4 regions of the Micromonospora sp. NPDC002389 genome follow, and region 2 is predicted to be linked to each of the others. Evidence: riboswitches for the same ligand, from Rfam matches in the RefSeq annotation. Region 2 holds a riboswitch; each other region holds the start of a gene.
The links. Region 2 has a riboswitch for cobalamin ahead of bluB (5,6-dimethylbenzimidazole synthase). Riboswitches for the same ligand answer to the same signal wherever they lie in the genome.
Positions count from the first base shown of each region.

Region 1: it holds a riboswitch for cobalamin, as region 2 does, so the genes downstream of both, ABT008_RS19955 (energy-coupling factor ABC transporter permease) here and bluB (5,6-dimethylbenzimidazole synthase) in region 2, are expected to answer to the same signal.
Region 3: it holds a riboswitch for cobalamin, as region 2 does, so the genes downstream of both, metE (5-methyltetrahydropteroyltriglutamate--homocysteine S-methyltransferase) here and bluB (5,6-dimethylbenzimidazole synthase) in region 2, are expected to answer to the same signal.
Region 4: it holds a riboswitch for cobalamin, as region 2 does, so the genes downstream of both, ABT008_RS29430 (ABC transporter substrate-binding protein) here and bluB (5,6-dimethylbenzimidazole synthase) in region 2, are expected to answer to the same signal.

Region 1 is NZ_JBEOWP010000010.1:44,265-46,456, forward strand. Features, by position in the region: gene ABT008_RS19950 (roadblock/LC7 domain-containing protein) at 135-554, shown strand; cobalamin riboswitch at 647-821, shown strand; gene ABT008_RS19955 (energy-coupling factor ABC transporter permease) at 852-1,544, shown strand; gene ABT008_RS19960 (energy-coupling factor ABC transporter substrate-binding protein) at 1,541-1,870, shown strand; gene cbiQ (cobalt ECF transporter T component CbiQ) at 1,870-2,192, shown strand, end outside.
Region 2 is NZ_JBEOWP010000019.1:11,341-13,532, reverse strand. Features, by position in the region: gene ABT008_RS26840 (VOC family protein) at 1-496, shown strand, start outside; gene bluB (5,6-dimethylbenzimidazole synthase) at 518-1,153, opposite strand; cobalamin riboswitch at 1,194-1,395, opposite strand; gene ABT008_RS26830 (MalY/PatB family protein) at 1,464-2,192, shown strand, end outside.
Region 3 is NZ_JBEOWP010000008.1:30,999-33,190, forward strand. Features, by position in the region: gene ABT008_RS16835 (FecCD family ABC transporter permease) at 1-350, opposite strand, end outside; cobalamin riboswitch at 516-728, shown strand; gene metE (5-methyltetrahydropteroyltriglutamate--homocysteine S-methyltransferase) at 850-2,192, shown strand, end outside.
Region 4 is NZ_JBEOWP010000027.1:30,255-32,446, reverse strand. Features, by position in the region: gene ABT008_RS29435 (iron chelate uptake ABC transporter family permease subunit) at 1-233, opposite strand, end outside; gene ABT008_RS29430 (ABC transporter substrate-binding protein) at 302-1,285, opposite strand; cobalamin riboswitch at 1,317-1,489, opposite strand; gene ABT008_RS29425 (hypothetical protein) at 1,722-2,192, opposite strand, start outside.

The DNA of each region.
Region 1 (2,192 bases), on a different contig from region 2:
CCGTCCGATTAGGGTGACCAGCGTCGTCGTACGTTAGGGGGATCAGGGAACCGGATCCGGGGGAGTGTCAGCCCCCTGAGGCCGCGTCTTCTCTGGTACGAACGTAGGAGTTTCGACGAGAGGACAGCGCCCTTATGACCCATGCCCTGGTCACCGCCGAGAACCTCAGCGCCGCGCTGGACGACATCGTGGATCGCGTGCCCGGTGCCAAGTTCGCGGTGGTGCTCTCCCCGGACGGCATCATGCTGGGGGCCTCGCGGGGCATCGACGAGGAGATCGCCGAGCAACTGTCCAGTGTGGTCTGTGGTCTCCAGGCGTTGGGTCTGGCTGCCGCACGATTGTGCGGTGAGGGTGAGCTGCACCAGGTGGTGGTGCAGATGTCGCGGGCGTTCCTGTTCCACGCCACCACCGGCAACGGGGCGATCCTCACCGTCGGTATCGACGGCTCGGCCGAGGTGGGGGACATGGCGTACGAGGTCGCCCTCTTCTGCGCCAGGGCCGGGCATCACCTGCCGGTGTACGTGGAGCCGGCGCCCCACCTGACCGGGCGGTGACCTACCCGGGAATCGTCGTGACAAACGGCACTCTTCGACCGCGTCCGGCCGCTGGGGCATCGATGAGTCTTGTGCGCCGGTGCGCGGAACGGATAACGTCTCGCCGTCGCGGTAATGGGAAGCCGGTGTGAGACCGGCGCGGCCCTCGCCACTGTGACCGGGGAGTTCACTCCGACTTGTACGCCACTGGGTCCGTGGAGGACCTGGGAAGGCCGGAGTACGCGACGATCCGGGAGCCAGGAGACCGACCCCGACGTGTGATCTCGTCCACGAGGTGTTGGAAGGGGAGGTCGACTCATGCACATCGCTGAGGGCTACCTACCACCGGTGCAGGCGGCGGCATGGTTCGCGGTCTCGACACCGTTCGTCATCCACGGTGCGCGCAACCTGGTCCAGCAGGTCCGCGCGAACCCCGACGCGAAGCTGTTGCTCGGCGCGGCCGGGGCGTTCACCTTCGTCCTGTCGGCGCTGAAGATCCCTTCGGTGACCGGGTCCTGTTCTCATCCGACCGGTGTGGGTCTCGGTGCGATCCTGTTCCGAGCCCCCGTGATGAGTGTGCTCGGCACGATCGTGCTGCTGTTCCAGGCACTGCTGCTGGCTCACGGCGGGTTGAGCACGCTCGGCGCGAACGTCTTCTCGATGGCCATCGTCGGCCCCTGGGTGGCCTTCGGCGTGTACGCGCTGATCCGCCGGCTCGGTGGCGGCCTCGGCATCTCGGTGTTCTTCGCCGCGGCCCTGGCCGACCTGGCGACCTACTGCGTGACCAGCGCCCAGCTCGCGCTGGCCTTCCCGGACCCGGATTCGGGCTTCGTCGGCGCGCTGGCCAAGTTCGGTTCCATCTTCGCGGTCACCCAGATCCCGCTGGCGATCAGCGAGGGCCTGCTCACCGTCCTGGTGGTGCGGTTGCTGGTCCGGGTGAGCCCGCAGGAACTCCGCCGGCTCGGCATTCTGCGCCGTCCGGCCCCGACGACCGAGGGAGCGGTGGCGTGAAGTCGTTCGGCCGGACCAACCTGTTGTTGCTGCTCGCCGTGGTGGCGTTGGCGGTGGCGCCGCTGGTGCTGGGTCTCGGCAGCGGCGAGGAGCCGTTCGCCGGGGCGGATGCCCTCGCCGAGGAGGCGATCGTCAACGACCACCCCGACTACGAGCCGTGGTTCAGCTCGATCTACGAGCCGCCGTCGGGTGAGATCGAGTCGGCGTTGTTCGCGCTCCAGGCCGCCCTCGGCGCCGGGTTCCTCGGCTACTACTTCGGGGTCGCCCGGACCCGGCAGCGGCTGCGTGGCGAGCAGACCGCGACCGGGGAGAAGACCACCGACTAGTGCTCGCGTTGGACGTGGCGGCGTACGCCAGCCCCTGGCGACGCCGCCACCCGGCGGAGAAGGCCCTGTTGGCCCTGGGGCTGTTGGGCTGCGCGTTGCTCCTGCCACCGTGGCCGGGTGCCCTGGTGGTGGGCCTGACCGCGGCGGCGGCGTTGCTCGGGCCGGCGGCGCTGCCGCCGCGCCTGCTGGTCCGGGCGGCCCGGACCCCGCTGTTGTTCATCCTGACCGGCTCGGTGCCGATGCTGGTGGCGGTCTCCGGTCCGACGCGCGTGCGGTGGGCGCCGGAGGGGCTGGTGACGGCCGCCGCGACCGCCGGTCGGGC
Region 2 (2,192 bases):
CCACGCCGCGACGGTCGCGCGCCTGAAGGATCTCGGCGCCACCCTCGCGGACGTGGGCCAGGGTGACGTCCCGTGGACGGTGCTGGCCGACCCGGAGGGCAACGAGTTCTGCGTCCTGGACCCCCGCCCGCCGCACCGGGACATCGGACCGGTCGCCGCCGTCGTGGTCGACTGCGCGGACCCGCGCGCCATGGCCGACTTCTGGAGCACCGCCACGGACTGGCGTCTGCACGAGGTGACCGACCGTGCGGCGGTGCTGCGCTCCGCTGCGGACGTGGGTCCGTACCTGCAGTTCCTGCGTACGCCCGACGTGAAGACCGGGTGGAACCGGGTCCACCTCGACGTCCGCCCGTACCCCGGTGACGACCCGCAGGCCGAGGCGGCCAGGCTGCGGGCTCTCGGTGCCACCACCGTGGACGTGGGCCGCGACGATCTGCCGTGGACGGTCCTGGCCGACCCGGAGGGCAACGAGTTCTGCCTCCTCGCCCCCGGCTGACGCACCCTCGCGCCGTCGGGGTCAGTGGCCCGAAGGCTCCCAGCGGTCCCGGTGCACCGCTGCCCGCCAGGGACGGCGCTGCCGCCAGCCGTGTCGCTCCAGGTCCGGCACCTGCTCCAGGTGGGTGACCGGACCCAGGCACAGCCAGGCCACCGGGCGGACACCCGCCGGGATCCGCAACAGCTCCTGCACGAACGGCTCCCGGTAGAACGACACCCAGCCCACGCCGAGCCGCTCGGCCGTGGCCGCCAGCCACAGGTTCTGGATGGCCAGGCACACCGAGTACAGGCCGGCGTCGGCGATGGCGTGCCGACCCAGCACCGCCGGGGATCCCCGGTCCGGGTCGTACGTCACCACGACCGACAGGGTCGACTCCAGCACCCCGTCGATCTTGATCCGGCAGAACCGGCGCGCCTCCTCCCCGTTCAGGGTCGCGGCGAAGACGTCCCGCTCCTGCTGCACGTGGCGGTGGAACTCCGCCCGCAGCGCGGGATCGCTGACCAGGATGAAGTCCCACGGCTGCGACAGACCGACGCTGGGCGCGGCGTGCGCGGCGGCCAGCACCCGATCGAGGACCTCGGCCGGGATCGGCGCGCCGGTGAACTGACCGCGTACGTCCCGACGGGCGTGGATGACCTCGTACACTTCGTTGATCATGGGCAGGCTCCCGCTGCGCTCCAGGCCCTGGCCACGGCGCAGGGCAACCAGGCGCGAGGCCGGTCTTCGGACTTCCGGATCGTCACCTCACCGCCCGCCTTCCCAGCCCGTGCGGGCCAGTGGCTGCGCGTGACGCGCGTGGGCGGCAGCTCCCCGGTCACCGCGGCGGGCCCGTGCCGGATTCTCACCGGCTTCCCGATTCTCCCCACCACGGGTGGGGCACCTCGCAACAGTTCGTGCCGCCGAGCACCCTACCGGACACCGTCGTCCGTCGGCGTTGCCGGAAGATCGAGTCACTAGTCTCGCTGTCGTGACCTCCGAGACCACACCCCTGCGGCAGCTCACCCTGGAACAGCTCCGAAAGCGGACGAGCGAGAAGTGGCGCGCCTACCCGAGCGACGTGCTGCCGATGTTCGTGGCGGAGATGGACGCGCCGCTGGCCGGGCCGGTCGTCGACGCGATCACCGAGGCCGTCCGGCGCGGCGACACGGGCTACCCCGCCGGCACCGACTACGCCGAGGCGCTGGCCGCCTTCGCCCGCGACCGGTGGGACTTCGACGGCATCGCGGTACAACGCACCACGATGGTCCCGGACGTGATGAGCGGCATCGTCGAGGTCCTCGACGTGATCTGTGGCCCGACCGACGCCGTCGTGGTCAACTGCCCGGTCTACGCGCCGTTCTACCAGGTCGTGGGGCGCACCGGTCGACCCATCGAGGAGGCCCCGCTCGGCGAGGACGGTCGGCTCGACATGGCGGTCCTGGACGAGGCGTTCCGGCGCGCGGCACGTCGTGGCTCCCGGCCCGCGTACCTGCTGTGCAGCCCGCACAACCCGACCGGCACGGTGCACACCGCCGACGAACTCGCCGAGGTCGCCGCGCTGGCGGGCCGGCATGGTGTCCGCGTCGTGGTCGACGAGATCCATGCGCCGCTGGTGCTGCCGGGGGCGAGATTCACGCCGTACCTGAGCGTGCCGGGCGCCGAGAACGGCTTCTCGGTCATCTCCGCCTCCAAGGCGTGGAACCTCGCCGGTCTCAAG
Region 3 (2,192 bases), on a different contig from region 2:
AGGTACGGGTCGGCGAGCACGTTGCGGACCATGGCCTGCAACGCCACCCCGCAGACCGCCAGCCCGGCGCCGACCAGCATGCCGAGCAGGACCCGGGGCAGCCGGACCTGCCAGACGATCGCCTGCTGCGGCCCGGTCCAGGTGACCTCGCCCGGTACCCCGACGAGGTGGTGCCCGATGATCCGGGCCACCGTGAGCGGGGGGATGCCGATCGCCCCGGCGCCGACCGCGACCAGCCCGGTCAGGACCAGGCCGAGGGTCAGCGCGAGCAGCCAGAGGCCGGTCCGGCGACGCTGCGCCGCCATGCCGAGCACGTCCGTCCGGCTCGTCGGCAGGGTGGTGACGCTCACCGCACTCCCACGCAAAGTCGTTGTTCTTGCCAAGTCTTTGCAAAAACTAACACCATGATCATGCCAGCGGAAGCCGGATGAGTCGTTGTTCACCCGCCGCTCGACACGCCGTCGGGGTGCGGACATCACACCCGCGCGACGGTCGCCGCGCGTGATCCGGACGCTAGGATCCGTGACGGTACTGGTTCGCCCCGGCCGTCCGGTCGGAGCGTCGTAAGAGGGAACCCGGTGTGAATCCGGGACTGCCCCGCAGCGGTGAGTGGGAACGACCGCCGTCACACGCACTGGACACCTGTCCGGGAAGCGACGGCCAGTAGGGGACCGGCCCAGCCGGTCGCGCCCACGAGTCCGAAGACCTGCCCGTGCCGCGTGCGCAACCGCGCACGCCGCCGTCGGCCCCGCGGGAGGGCCAGGGCGAGGTCGGTCGTCGCACCGTGCCCTCCCCAGCCCTCCTCCGGAGCCGTACCGCCGGACCTCGAGGGAAGGGAACCCTGGCGACATGACCACTCCGTTCGGCACGAGCACCGTGCTCGGCTACCCGCGCATCGGCCCGCGCCGTGAACTCAAGACCGCGGTCGAGGGCTACTGGGCCGGCCGCATCGACGAGCCGACCCTGCGGGCCGCCGCCGCGCAGGTGCGTGAGCAGACCTGGCGTACGTTGCACGACGCCGGCCTGTCCGCCGTACCGTCCAACACGTTCTCGTTCTACGACCACGTGCTCGACGCGGCCGTCACGGTCGACGCCGTACCCGACCGGTTCCGCCGGCTCGGCCTCGGGGAGCTGGACACCTACTTCGCCATGGCGCGCGGCACCGCGCAGGAGCCGCCGCTGGAGATGACGAAGTGGTTCGACACCAACTACCACTACCTGGTGCCCGAGATCGGCCCGGACACCGTCTTCGCCGCCCGGGCCGACAAGCCGCTGACCGAGTACGGGCGGGCGCGGGCGCTCGGCATCACCACCCGCCCGGTCCTGGTCGGTCCGGCGACCCTGCTGCTGCTGTCCAAGCCCACGGCCGACGCGCCGGACGGGTTCCGCCCGTTCGACCGGCTGGAGGACCTGGTTGACGTCTACGCCGACCTGCTGGCCGCGCTCGCCGACGTCGGGGTGCCGTGGGTCCAGCTCGACGAACCGGCGTACGTCGGCGACCGGTCCGACGCCGAGATCCGCGCCCTCGGTGCCGCGTACGCCCGGCTCGGCGGGCTGACCCACCGGCCCCGCCTGTTCGTCGCCGCCTACTTCGGCGAACTGGGCGACGCGCTGCCCGCGCTGCTGGACACGCCGATCGAGGCGATCGGTCTGGACCTGGTCGCCGGGCCCGGTGACCTGGACCGGCTCGCCGGCCACGGCGCGCTGCCGGGCCGGACCGTGGTCGCCGGGCTGGTCGACGGTCGCAACGTGTGGCGGACCAACCTGCGGGCCGCCGCGGCCGTCGGCGCCACCCTCACCGGGCTCGCCGACACCGTCGCCGTGTCGACCTCCTGCTCGCTGCTGCACGTGCCGGTGGACCTGGCCGCCGAGACCGATCTCGACCCTCGGCTGCGGGAACGGTTGGCGTTCGCCCGGCAGAAGGTCGACGAGGTGGTCGCGCTCGGCCGGGTGCTGCGCGACGGGGTGGGCGAGCTGCCCGCCGCGCCCCCGCCGGTCCCGGCGCAGTGGCGCGACGACGCGGTCCGCGCCCGCCTGGAGGCGCTGCGGCCCGAGCACACCCGGCGCGGCCCGTACCCGCAGCGCGCCGACGCCCAACGCCGCCGCCTCGGGCTGCCCGCGCTGGCGACCACCACCATCGGGTCGTTCCCGCAGACCGAGGCGCTGCGCCGGGCCCGGGCCGCGCACCGGGC
Region 4 (2,192 bases), on a different contig from region 2:
GTCTGCATGACCGCCCCGCAGGCGGCGAGGCCGGCCCCGACCACGGCGGCGCCCAGCACCCTCGGCAGCCGCAGCTCCCACACGATGTGGTCGCGCAGCAGCGGCACGTCGGCGCTCGTCAGGCCGAGATGATTGGTGATGACCAGCCACACGGTGCCCAGCGACAGGTCTGCCGGCCCCACCGTCACCGCCGCGGCCACCGACAACACCAGGCCGACCGCGAGTACGACCACCACGGCCACCATGCGCACCGCTCGGACCGGCTTCGCCGGAGTCTGCGCCGGCCGGGTGGTGACGGTGGTCAGCTGCTCACCCCGCCGACGCCCCGGGCCAGTGCCTCCACCGCGAGGACGTTCCGCACACCGGCCGAGGTGGAGGAGAAGGCCAGGGTGACGTACCGCTTGTCCTTGACGGCGGGCAGGTCCTTGAGCGCCGGGTGCTTCTCGAGGAACGCCTGCTTGGCGGCGGCGGTGTCCCAGCTCGCGTCGACGAGCACGATCACGTCCGGGTTGCGCTCGACGACGGCCTCCCAGTTGGTGTCGGCCCAACTGCCGGTCAGGTCGTCGAAGATGTTGGTGACCCCGGCCGCAGACATGATCATGGCCGGGCCGCCGCAGCAGGCGCCGGCACTGGGCGCGTCGTTGCCGCCGTCCCACCACAGCACCCGCGTGCCCTTCGCATCCGCCGACACGTCCGCGATGCGCTGCTTCTGGTCGGCGATCAGCGTCTCGGCCCGCTCCGCGACGCCGAAGATCGCGGCGATCTCCCGGATCTCGGCGAACACGTCGTCGATCGTCAGCTTCGCCGGTCGCGTCTCCTTCGGACATCCGGCGGCGGAGACGTACGTGCCCACACCGAGCTTCTGCCACTCGGCACGGTCACCGGCCCCCTCGTCGCCGAACGCGCTCGCGAAGGAGCCGTAGACGAAGTCAGGCTCCAGTTCGAGCAACTTCTCCTTCGACGGGTACTCCTTGGCCAGTACCGGCACCTTCGCGTACGCGGCGGCATACTCGGGCAGCACCTGGTCGTCGAGGTAGGCGGTGCCGGCCATCCGGTCCTCCAGGCCGAGCGCCAGCATGATCTCGGTGGCGGGCTGGTTCATCGTCACCGCCCGCGCCGGAGGGCTCGGGACCACGACCGGTACGCCGCAGTTGGTGAACTCCACAGGCCCGGCAGCGGACGCCGTGGCAGCCGGATCACTGTCACCGGTCGTGGCGCAGCCACCGACCAGGACGAGTACGACGGAGAGCGGCGCGGCAACGCGCCAGGACGCAGGGAACCGCATAGCGGGACCACCTTCCAGCACCTCGTGGACGGGTCGTACAGGTGCCGTGGCCGGTCTCCTGGCTGACGGGTGGTGCGCTGGCGACCGGCCTTCCCAGGCATACGCCCAGTGACCTTGCGGTGGCCTCCAGCATCCCGATCACAGTGGCGAGGGCCGCACCGGTCTCACACCGGCTTCCCGAGCACCACGGCGAGGCCACCCTAACCAAAGCAGGCAGCACCGTCACCGTGGCCTAGATCATGGTGAGAGTCCACGTTGTGGGGTTACCGCTACCGGAGATACCTTCGCGACACAACGCTGGAGGTCTCTCCGCGAGGAGCCGCGACTACCAGGCGCTGCATGGCTCCACGACTCGTCGGTGTTCCGCTGGCTCGCTCCGTCAACCGGTGGCAGCCGATCGCCGTGACAACAGCAATCGTTGACGACCTCGCGATCGTCACGGCCTTTGGGATTCGGCCGCTTTCTGCGACAAGAGTTCCCCGGGAAAGACCACTCGGCATGAAGGCGGTGCCGCCATACCTCCGGCAGGCTGACACGCCGCATCATCCCAGACCTTGCGCACCGCCTGGACAAGCTCAACGACCTCGTGAGCTATACGTGCACCGCGCGACCTGCTGTCTTCCCACATCACGTCCCGCCAGCCACCGTCCGATGTACGCCGCTCTGAGTTCACGAGCGGCCGCAGTTGGCCTTGCAGGGCATGCTCAAGCGCCAGGCCCACGGCATCGGACCCAAATCGCGCTGCCAAGGGCTGGGCCTCCACGAGCATCGGCCAGGCGACTACGACGACTCGGTGCCAGATCTCGGGCGGAAAAGTGTTGGCCAGATGATGGCTCTCCCCCACCGGGAGATCGCGCAACCGTCGCTCCGCCTCACGCGTCTGGCCTACGTAGAGCAGGCCCCACCG